One region of the Streptomyces sp. BYX5S genome, then DNA from elsewhere that is predicted to be linked to it. Evidence: riboswitches for the same ligand, from Rfam matches in the RefSeq annotation. Region 1 holds a riboswitch; each other region holds the start of a gene.
The links. Region 1 has a riboswitch for cyclic di-AMP ahead of ACYBSK_RS33490 (C40 family peptidase). Riboswitches for the same ligand answer to the same signal wherever they lie in the genome.

Region 1 (2,193 bases):
GGTCACCGGGTTGGATGTCGGAGAGCGGCACCGTCGTGCCGCTCTCGACCTGGTCCCAGGTCGTCCGCGGCAGCGAGATCCCCGCCGACTTCCACGCCGCCTGCGTCAGCCCCGAGCAGTCGTACGAGTCCGGGCCCGTGGCCCCCCACACGTACGGCTTGCCGATCTGCGCCTTGGCGAACGCCAGCGCCTGCGCGGCCTTCGTCGCGTAACCGGAGTCCGACGACGAACCGGAGGAGGAACCGGACGACGAGCCCGCCGAGCCGGACGCCTCCTGCTCCTTCTGCGCGGCCTCCTCGGCCGCCTTCCGCTTCGCCTCCTCCTCGGCCTTCTGCTTGGCGGCCAGCTCGGCGGCCTTCTTGCGGGCCGCCTCCTCCTTGGCCTTCTCGATCGCGGCGAGCCGCGCCTTCTCCTCGGCCGTCAGCTCGGCCAGCAGCTTGCGCGCGTCCGACAGCTTCGTCTGGACCGTCTGCTTGGTCGTCTTCAGCTCGCTCTGCGACTCGGTCAGGTCCTCCAGGCTCGACTGCGCCTCGGTGCGCTTCTTCGCGGTCTCGCGCGCCTGCACCTGGTAGTCGTCGATCGACTTCTTCTGCTCGTCGGTCAGCCGGCTCATCAGCTGGCGCTGCGAGAAGTAGTCCTCCGGGTCGTCCGCGAGGAACATCGTCGCGGTGTCGCTGACGCCGCCCGAGCGGTACTGCTCGGCGGCGTACCGGCCGAGCTTCTGGCGGGCCGTGTTCATGTCCTCGGTGCGCTGCGCGACCTCGTCGAGGAGCTTGTCGACCTGCTTCTTCTTGCCGTCGGTCCGTTCCTTGGCGCCGTTGTACTCCTGCGTGGCGACCTCGGCCTGCCGGTACAGGGTGTCGACCTTCTTCTGGACCTCTTCGAGGCTCGGCTTCGAGGGCTGCGCGGGCGCGGCCTGTGCCGTCTGCGACAGCAGCGCGACGGAGGTGAGGGCGGCAGTGGTGATGCCGACAGCGGGGGTCGTTCGAAGACCGCCGGTCATCCGGGACCGGGTACGGGGCTTGCGGTGCGACGCCAAGGCAGGCGACTCCTTCCGACGTCCGCCTACCGGGTTAGCTGTCGGGTTCGGGCGGTGGTGCACGTCGTACGGAAGGCTGCCCTACGGTCGGACCACCCGTGCTTTCCGGGCGCTCCGGCCGATTCACCCCAAGGTCGGTTGGGTCCCCGGTTCCCTGCCTCTCGGCGTACGGAACTCGGCGGGGGCTGCCCGTTCGCCGCGACGTTCGCGGGCGTGGGGACGGGCTGCCCGGCTGCACCGTAGCCAACTCGTGCGGCTGCTGTGAAGGTTGATGTTCGATATGCCCGATACGTATGCGTGACCTTCACGAGGGGCGGGCTCCGTCTCACCGCTCGTGCCGCGGATGTCACCACGGGTGACTCGGAGCGGGGTTGGCGGAGACGGCCCCACGGTGTCAGTGGGGCCGCCTAGACTCGTAGAGCGATGAGCAGCCTCTTTGACGACAGCTTCCTTACCGGCCTCCAGAAGGGAGCGACCGGCCCCCAGCACGGCGCGGAGGAGCCCCCGCCGCCGCCCCCGGACCCCGAGTACGACGACGGGGCCCCGGAGCCGATGCCGGACGGGCTGTTCGGCGTGCCTCCGGAGCGGGACGCGTACTACCGGGACGGCGCCCCGCGCCCGGTCCTCGACGCGGCCTCCCTCCTGGAGGGGCTGAACGAGAACCAGCAGGCGGCCGTCGTCCACGGCGGCACCCCGCTGCTCATCGTCGCGGGCGCCGGCTCCGGCAAGACCCGCGTCCTCACGCACCGCATCGCGTACCTGCTCGCCGAGCGCGGCGTGCACCCCGGCCAGATCCTCGCGATCACGTTCACGAACAAGGCCGCGGGCGAGATGAAGGAGCGCGTCGAGGACCTGGTGGGCCCGCGGGCGGGCGCGATGTGGGTCTCCACCTTCCACAGCGCCTGCGTCCGCATCCTGCGCCGCGAGAGCAAGAAGCTCGGCTTCACGTCCTCCTTCTCGATCTACGACGCCGCCGACAGCAAGCGCCTCATGGCACTCGTCTGCCGCGACCTCGACCTCGACCCGAAGAAGTTCCCGCCGAAGTCCTTCAGCGCGAAGATCAGCAACCTGAAGAACGAGCTGATCGACGACGAGGACTTCGCCGCGACCGCGGCCGACGGCTTCGAGAAGACCCTCGCCCAGGCCTACGCGAT
Region 2 (2,193 bases), 550 kb from region 1:
CTCCAGGTCGGAGCCGCCGAGCCTGCGCAGAGAGGGGGAAGAAGTCATGCCCTGTCCCAACACCCGTACGGAATGCGGTATTCCGGGAATGCGCCGTTCGGGGTGCGTCTCAGGGAGTGAGGCCCTTGTCGCGCAGCCAGGCCGCCGGGTCGACCCCGGTGGACTGCCCGTCGGGGTGGACCTCCAGGTGCAGGTGCGGCCCGGTGACGTTGCCGGTGGCGCCGACGCGTCCGATGACGTCGCCGGTCGTGACCTTCTGGCCCACGCTGACATTGAGCGAGGACTGGTGGCAGAACCAGAGTTCGGTGCCGTCGTCGAGGGTCAGCACCGTGCGGTAGCCGTACGCGCCCGCCCAGCCGGCCTCCGTGACGGTGCCGGAGTGAATGGCGCGGATCGGGGTACCAGTGGAAGCAGCGAAGTCCAGACCCGTGTGATACCCGGAGGACCACATGGAACCAGGCTGACCGAAGGTGCCGGAGAGCGTGTACGAGGCGACCGGGAGCTTGTAGCTGCGCGCCAGCTTGGCGAGGCGCTCGGCCTCGGCCTTGCGGCGGGCCTCCTCCTCGGCCTTCTTCTTCTCGGCGAGTTCCTTGGCCTTGGCGGCGTCCTGCTTGGCGGCGGCCTCCTCGGCGGCCTGCTTGGCGGCAGCCTCCTCGGCGGCCTGCTTCGCGGCGGCGTCGGCGGCGTCCTGCTGCGTCTCGGCCTGCTGCATGATGCGGGCCCGCAGCGCCTCACCGGCGCCGGTTCGGCCGTCGGCCGCGTCGGCCTGAGTGATACCGGCGCCGCTCAGCGGGGAGGCCGTGGCGCCGGAGCCGGAGTCCGAGTCGTCGGATATCAGGGAGCCCACGCCCGGCAGCGACTTGGCCTCGGGCAGCGAGTCCTTGACCGCCGACAGGTCGGGCATGGAGATCTGGACCGGCGGCTTGCCGCCCTGCGCGGTGGCGATGCCGCCCGCGCCGACGGCGGCGATCACGCCGACGCCCAGGACGGTGGAGCTGCGCGCGAATCCGCCGCGCTGACGGGCGACACGGTGCCTGCCGCGGACGGGGGAGACGGACTCCTCGGTGGGGTTCCACTCCTCCCAGGTCTCCTGCTCGGCACCGATGGTGTCCTCGGGGCCGTAGAAGAACTCTGGGGCAGGCCGGTTCGACGCCACGGGGGCGCTCTCCTTTCCTTCCTTCTCGCCTACCGGGTTAGCTGACGGGTTCGGAGCAGGAAGGTCTCCTACGGACACCAAAGATGTCCGATTCACCCCAAGTTAATGGTTCCCCGGTTCCCTTGCGGGATTGAGCGTGTGCGCACGGAGCCGTCTCTTGTGACGGCTGGGACGACCGCGCTGCGTTATCGAACGTTAATAGACAGCAGACAGTAATTCCAAGCGCTTCCCACTGATCGTTCACGACTCTGGCCAGGACTTATCCGGACAAGAATGAACAGAGTCAGGCGAGTTGACCGTCCGTCGGCACCGCCCCGACCAGGAGCACCTTTCTGACGGTGCATCAATTGTTATGCGGAGCGACGCCGTTCGGCTACGTTCCGCTACCTCGGGTAACAACGATCTTGGTCGTCAGCCGCGGCGCACGGCGAGCAGCGCCATGTCGTCCCGCGACCCGTCGCCGGTGTGCGCGCGCACCTCCGCGGCGAGGGTCGCGAGCAGCTCCTCGGGCCCGGGGAAGAGGCGGCCGGACAGCCGGGCCGCCGGATCGTAGAAGCGGCCGCTCGGATCGCGCGCCTCGGAGAGCCCGTCGGTGTAGAGCAGCAGCGTGGCCGCGGACGGGAACGCCGCCTCGACGGACCGGTCGGGCCAGCTGCCCAGCTCGCTCATGCCGAGCGGCAGCGCCGCCTGGCGCGGGGTGAGCTCCCGCACGGTGCCGTCGCCGAGGAGCAGCAGGGGCGCGGGGTGACCGCGGTTGAGGACGCGGACGAGCTCGGCGCCGTGCGGGATCTCGACGAGCACCGCGGTGGTGAAGCCCTCGAAGTCGTCGATGCCGCTGCGCCGGGTGCCCTCGCGGGCCAGCGCCCGCTCCAGGCGCTGGGCCACCGCCTCCAGGGAGCCCTCCTGCTCGGCGGCCTCCCGGAACGCGCCGATGACGACGGCGACCGCGGCGACCGCGCCCATGCCCTTGCCGCGCACGTCGCCGACGATGATCCGGATGCCGTGCGGAGTGTCCTGCACCGCGTACAGGTCACCCC
Region 3 (2,193 bases), 1.2 Mb from region 1:
GCCTCCCGCCTCGGCAAGGGCCTCGCCCTCTTCGCCGACGCGCTGCGCGCCCCCGCCTTCGACGACAGCGAGATCGAGCGCCTCGTACGCAACCGCCTGGACGAGATCCCGCACGAGAGCGCCAACCCCGCCCGGCGGGCCGCCAAGGAGCTCTCCAAGCAGCTCTTCCCGGCCGACGCGCGCGTGTCGCGCCCCCGCCAGGGCACCGAGGAGACCGTCTCGGCCATCGACGCCGCGTCGGTGCGCGCCTTCTACGACCGGCACGTACGCCCCGCCACCGCCACGGCCGTCGTCGTGGGCGACCTGACGGGCATCGACCTGGACACCCTCCTCGCCGACACGCTGGGCGCCTGGACCGGCGACACCGCAGAGGCGCGCCCCGTGCCGCCGGTCGTCGCCGACGACACCGGCCGCGTGATCATCGTGGACCGTCCGGGAGCCGTGCAGACGCAGCTGCTCATCGGCCGCGTCGGACCCGACAAGCACGACCGTGTGTGGGCCGCGCAGGTCCTCGGCACGTACTGCCTGGGCGGCACCCTCACGTCGCGTCTGGACCGCGTCCTGCGCGAGGAGAAGGGCTACACCTACGGGGTGCGGTCCTTCGCCCAGGTGCTGCGTTCGGCGCCCGACGGCAGCGGCGCGGCGATGCTCGCCATCAGCGGCTCGGTGGACACGCCGAACACCGGCCCCGCGCTCGACGACCTCTGGAAGGTCCTGCGCACCCTGGCGGCCGAGGGCCTCACGGACGCCGAACGGGACACCGCCGTGCAGAACCTGGTGGGTGTCGCCCCGCTGAAGTTCGAGACCGCCGCGGCCGTCGCGAGCACCCTCGCCGACCAGGTCGAGCAGCACCTGCCGGACGACTTCCAGGCGCGGCTGTACCAGCAGCTCGCCGCGACCGGCACGGTGGAGGCCACGGCCGCCGTCGTGAGCGCGTTCCCGGCGGACCGGCTGGTGACGATCCTCGTGGGCGACGCCGCGCAGATCGAGGAGCCGGTGAAGGCGCTCGGCATCGGCGAGGTCACCGTGGTCGCGGGCTGATCCGATCCGTCCCAGCACCTCGCGAGCCCCGGCGCCGACTCGGCCGCCGGGGCTCCGTGGTGTTGGTCACGATCATTCGGAATCACCACACGCTCGCAAATGTCCGAATTGGTGCAGAGGTTGCCTGTCTGCCCTGTGGCGTGCACTACAAAAGCCGGGTTCTGTTTGTTGATTCAAAGTCGGCCCGCTTAGCGTTCCCTCCGGCTGTCCGCCAGCCGCACGTCGCGCCCGCGACACCGGACAGTCATCGCCGAGTCCCCATGGTGCGAGCCAGGGGAGCCGGGGACCCACCGCAGTCCCTGGGGTGAATCGGGCGCTCTTCCCGCAGGGGGAGGGGGCCCGTAGGAGACCTTCCTGCTCCGAACCCGTCAGCTAACCCGGTAGGCGAGAAGGAAGGAAAGGACCAGCCACTTCATGGCGTTCACCCGTGCCACCGGGAAGCACCGCCGCCCCAGCCGCCTGACGCGTACCACCGCACAGGTAGCCGGCGTTGCCGCACTCACCACGACGGGTGTGGTGGGAAGCCTCGCCGCCCCCGCGCTCGCCGCCGACACCACGTTGGCCGAGCACGACGGCCTCACGCAGGCCGTCGCCATCGGCGACTCCCTCGCCGACCAGATCGACGCCCAGGCCGTCGCGCAGGAGAAGGCCGCCGCCAAGGCGAAGGCCGAGGCCGAGGCCAAGAAGAAGGCCGAGGAGGCCAAGCGCAAGGCCGAGGCCGAGGCCAAGAAGCGGGCCGCCGAGAAGGCCGAGAAGGAGCGCGAGGCCAAGGAGCGCGCCGCCCGCGAGGCCGAGCGCAAGCGCCTGAACAGCTTCGTGGCGCCGATCTCCGGTTCGTACGTCTCCACCGCCTACCAGGCCGGCAGCGGCCTGTGGTCCTCCGGCAGCCACACCGGCATCGACTTCCACGCCTCCACCGGCACCTCGGTGCACGCGGTCGGCATGGGCACCGTCGTCGAGGCCGGCTGGGGCGGGGCGTACGGCAACAACGTCGTGATCAAGATGAAGGACGGCACGTACACCCAGTACGGCCACCTGTCGTCGATCGGCGTCTCCGTCGGCCAGAGCGTCACCCCCGGCCAGCAGATAGGCCTCTCCGGCGCCACCGGCAACGTCACGGGCCCGCACCTGCACTTCGAGGCCCGCACCGGC
Region 4 (2,193 bases), 2.1 Mb from region 1:
CCGAGCCGTACTCGGCGGTCGTGCGGACCTCGAAGTGGAGGTGCGGCCCGGTGACGTTGCCCGTCGCGCCGGACTTGGCGATCTCCTGGCCGGCCGTGACCTTGGCGCCCTGGGCGACATTGATGGACGACAGGTGGGCGTACTCGGAGAAGTGGCCGTCGGCGTGCTCGATGACGACCTCGTTGCCGTACGCGCCGCCGTCACCGGCGGAGACGACGGTGCCGTCGGCGATCGCCTTCACGGAGGTGCCGGTGGGCACGGAGAAGTCGGCGCCGGTGTGGCTGCCGCTGGACCACATGGAGCCGGAGTTGCCGTAGCCGGTGCCGGAGGCGCCGTCGACGGGCGCGACGTAGTCGCCGGAGGCGGTGGTCGTGGCGCTCGTCTGCGTGGTGGTGGCCGCATCGTCCGCGGAGTCCGCGGAGTCGTTCTCGGCCGCGCCGCCGAGCTCCAGCTTCATGCCGATCTGGATGCGGTCCGCGTCGGAGCCGACGACGTCCTTGTTGTCCTCGTACAGCTTCTTCCAGCCGCCTTCGACGTCCTGCGCCTTGGCGATCTTCGAGAGCGTGTCACCGGCCTTGACGGTGTACGTCGAGGTGTCGGCGGCGCCGCCGTCCGTCGCGGCCTGGGCGCCGGAGGCGCCCATCAGCGGCAGGGCGATCGCGACGCCACCGGCGGAGGCGACGGCGGCGACGCGGGCGATGCGGCGGGAGGGCGAAAGGCGGTGCTTTCCCTTTGCGGGCATGGGGGATTTCCTCTCCGTCGCCTACGAGGTGAGCTGTCGGGTTCGGGCTGGAGATGCCCGGCCGTGCCCGGCGTACGGGACCGGCTTCACCCCTAGCCGCTTCGGGAAATTCCCTGCGCGGCGTCGTGCGTGTGGGTCCCCCGCTCCTGCCGTGACGGGTAGTCGAAAGGATTCCGGGCGGCGGCAGGACTAGGCGTTCCGACCGGATTGATTGGGGACATTAGGCGAACGGCAAAGGCGGCGACAAACGCCGAATTCGCTTCGGCGGCCCATTCCTTGGTCATCTGAGGGTTTGCTGTGTAACCCTGCGTCGCCGAATCCGCTTTACCAACGCCATACCTTGGGGAATTCGCGCCGCGGGAATCCCGGCCGATCGCCACGCAGGGTGACGAACATGACGCCGCTCACGCACACGCCCCCAAGCCCCTCCCATCCATGAACAGTTGGGACGGATGGCCCTAAATCGGACACATGGTTGCCCCTGGAACCGATGTCGTATCGTCAGGAGCGCGCCCGCCGGCGACTCAACGCCGGTGCACCGAACGGGAGGAGCCCCTGTGACGCAGCACGCACCGTCCACCGAGCCCGAGCTGACCGGAGTGCGCAACTTCCGAGACGTGGGAGGCCTTCCCACCGTGGACGGCCGTCGCGTGCGCCAGGGCGTTCTGTTCCGCAGCGGCCACCTCGCCCATGCCACGGCCGAGGACGCGGCCTTCCTCTCCTCCCTCGGCCTGCACACCGTCTTCGACTTCCGCAACGCCGCGGACCAGAAGCTGGAGGGCGCGGACGTCGAGCTGCCCGGCGTGCGCAATCTGAACCTGCCGCTCAACGACCCGGCCGACGGCGCAGAGTTCTGGGCGATGGTCCGCGACGGCGACATCGAGCAGCTGCGCGGGATCCTCTCCGGTGGCCGCGCCGCCGACCGCCTCGTCGACTCCTACCGCACGATGATCAAGGAGCGCACCGCGGAGCACAGCCGCGTGCTGCACTCCCTCGCCGAGGACAGCCTGCCCGCGCTGATGCACTGCGCGGCGGGCAAGGACCGTGCGGGCCTGTCCATCGCGGTGACGCTGATCGCGGTCGGCGTGGAGCGCGACGCCATCGAGGCGGACTACCTCAAGTCGAACGAGAAGCACCGCCGCTACAAGGTGCACCGCACCGCCACCTCCCAGGACGCCTACTCCGAGGAGGTCATGGAGCTGCTCAGCCCGCTCTTCGACGCCCGCATCGAGTACCTGAACGCGGGCCTGGAGACCATCGAGGAGGTCTGGGGCAGCACGGACCGCTACCTCGAAGAGGGCCTGCGGATCACCCCGGCCACCCGCGAGCGGCTGCGCGAGCGCCTGCTGGAGTGACGGCCGGGGCGGCCGGGGCCTACTCTCCCCCGCCCAGCGCGAACAGCATGTAGATGAAAGCGGCCAGCGCGTGCCCCGCGAAGACGTACACGAGGA

Region 2: linked by a shared signal. The riboswitch ahead of ACYBSK_RS36130 (M23 family metallopeptidase) and the one ahead of ACYBSK_RS33490 (C40 family peptidase) in region 1 are both predicted to bind cyclic di-AMP.
Region 3: linked by a shared signal. The riboswitch ahead of ACYBSK_RS28240 (M23 family metallopeptidase) and the one ahead of ACYBSK_RS33490 (C40 family peptidase) in region 1 are both predicted to bind cyclic di-AMP.
Region 4: linked by a shared signal. The riboswitch ahead of ACYBSK_RS24285 (M23 family metallopeptidase) and the one ahead of ACYBSK_RS33490 (C40 family peptidase) in region 1 are both predicted to bind cyclic di-AMP.

Annotation. Positions count from the first base shown of each region.
Region 1 is NZ_CM138829.1:7,446,764-7,448,956, reverse strand. It holds gene ACYBSK_RS33490 (C40 family peptidase) at 1-1,039, opposite strand, end outside; cyclic di-AMP (ydaO/yuaA leader) riboswitch at 1,047-1,216, opposite strand; gene pcrA (DNA helicase PcrA) at 1,463-2,193, shown strand, end outside.
Region 2 is NZ_CM138829.1:7,999,451-8,001,643, forward strand. It holds gene ACYBSK_RS36125 (aldo/keto reductase) at 1-48, opposite strand, end outside; gene ACYBSK_RS36130 (M23 family metallopeptidase) at 110-1,156, opposite strand; cyclic di-AMP (ydaO/yuaA leader) riboswitch at 1,168-1,303, opposite strand; gene ACYBSK_RS36135 (PP2C family protein-serine/threonine phosphatase) at 1,568-2,193, opposite strand, start outside.
Region 3 is NZ_CM138829.1:6,259,163-6,261,355, reverse strand. It holds gene ACYBSK_RS28245 (M16 family metallopeptidase) at 1-1,041, shown strand, start outside; cyclic di-AMP (ydaO/yuaA leader) riboswitch at 1,280-1,442, shown strand; gene ACYBSK_RS28240 (M23 family metallopeptidase) at 1,456-2,193, shown strand, end outside.
Region 4 is NZ_CM138829.1:5,326,849-5,329,041, forward strand. It holds gene ACYBSK_RS24285 (M23 family metallopeptidase) at 1-742, opposite strand, end outside; cyclic di-AMP (ydaO/yuaA leader) riboswitch at 748-913, opposite strand; gene ACYBSK_RS24290 (tyrosine-protein phosphatase) at 1,300-2,097, shown strand; gene ACYBSK_RS24295 (DUF6126 family protein) at 2,117-2,193, opposite strand, start outside.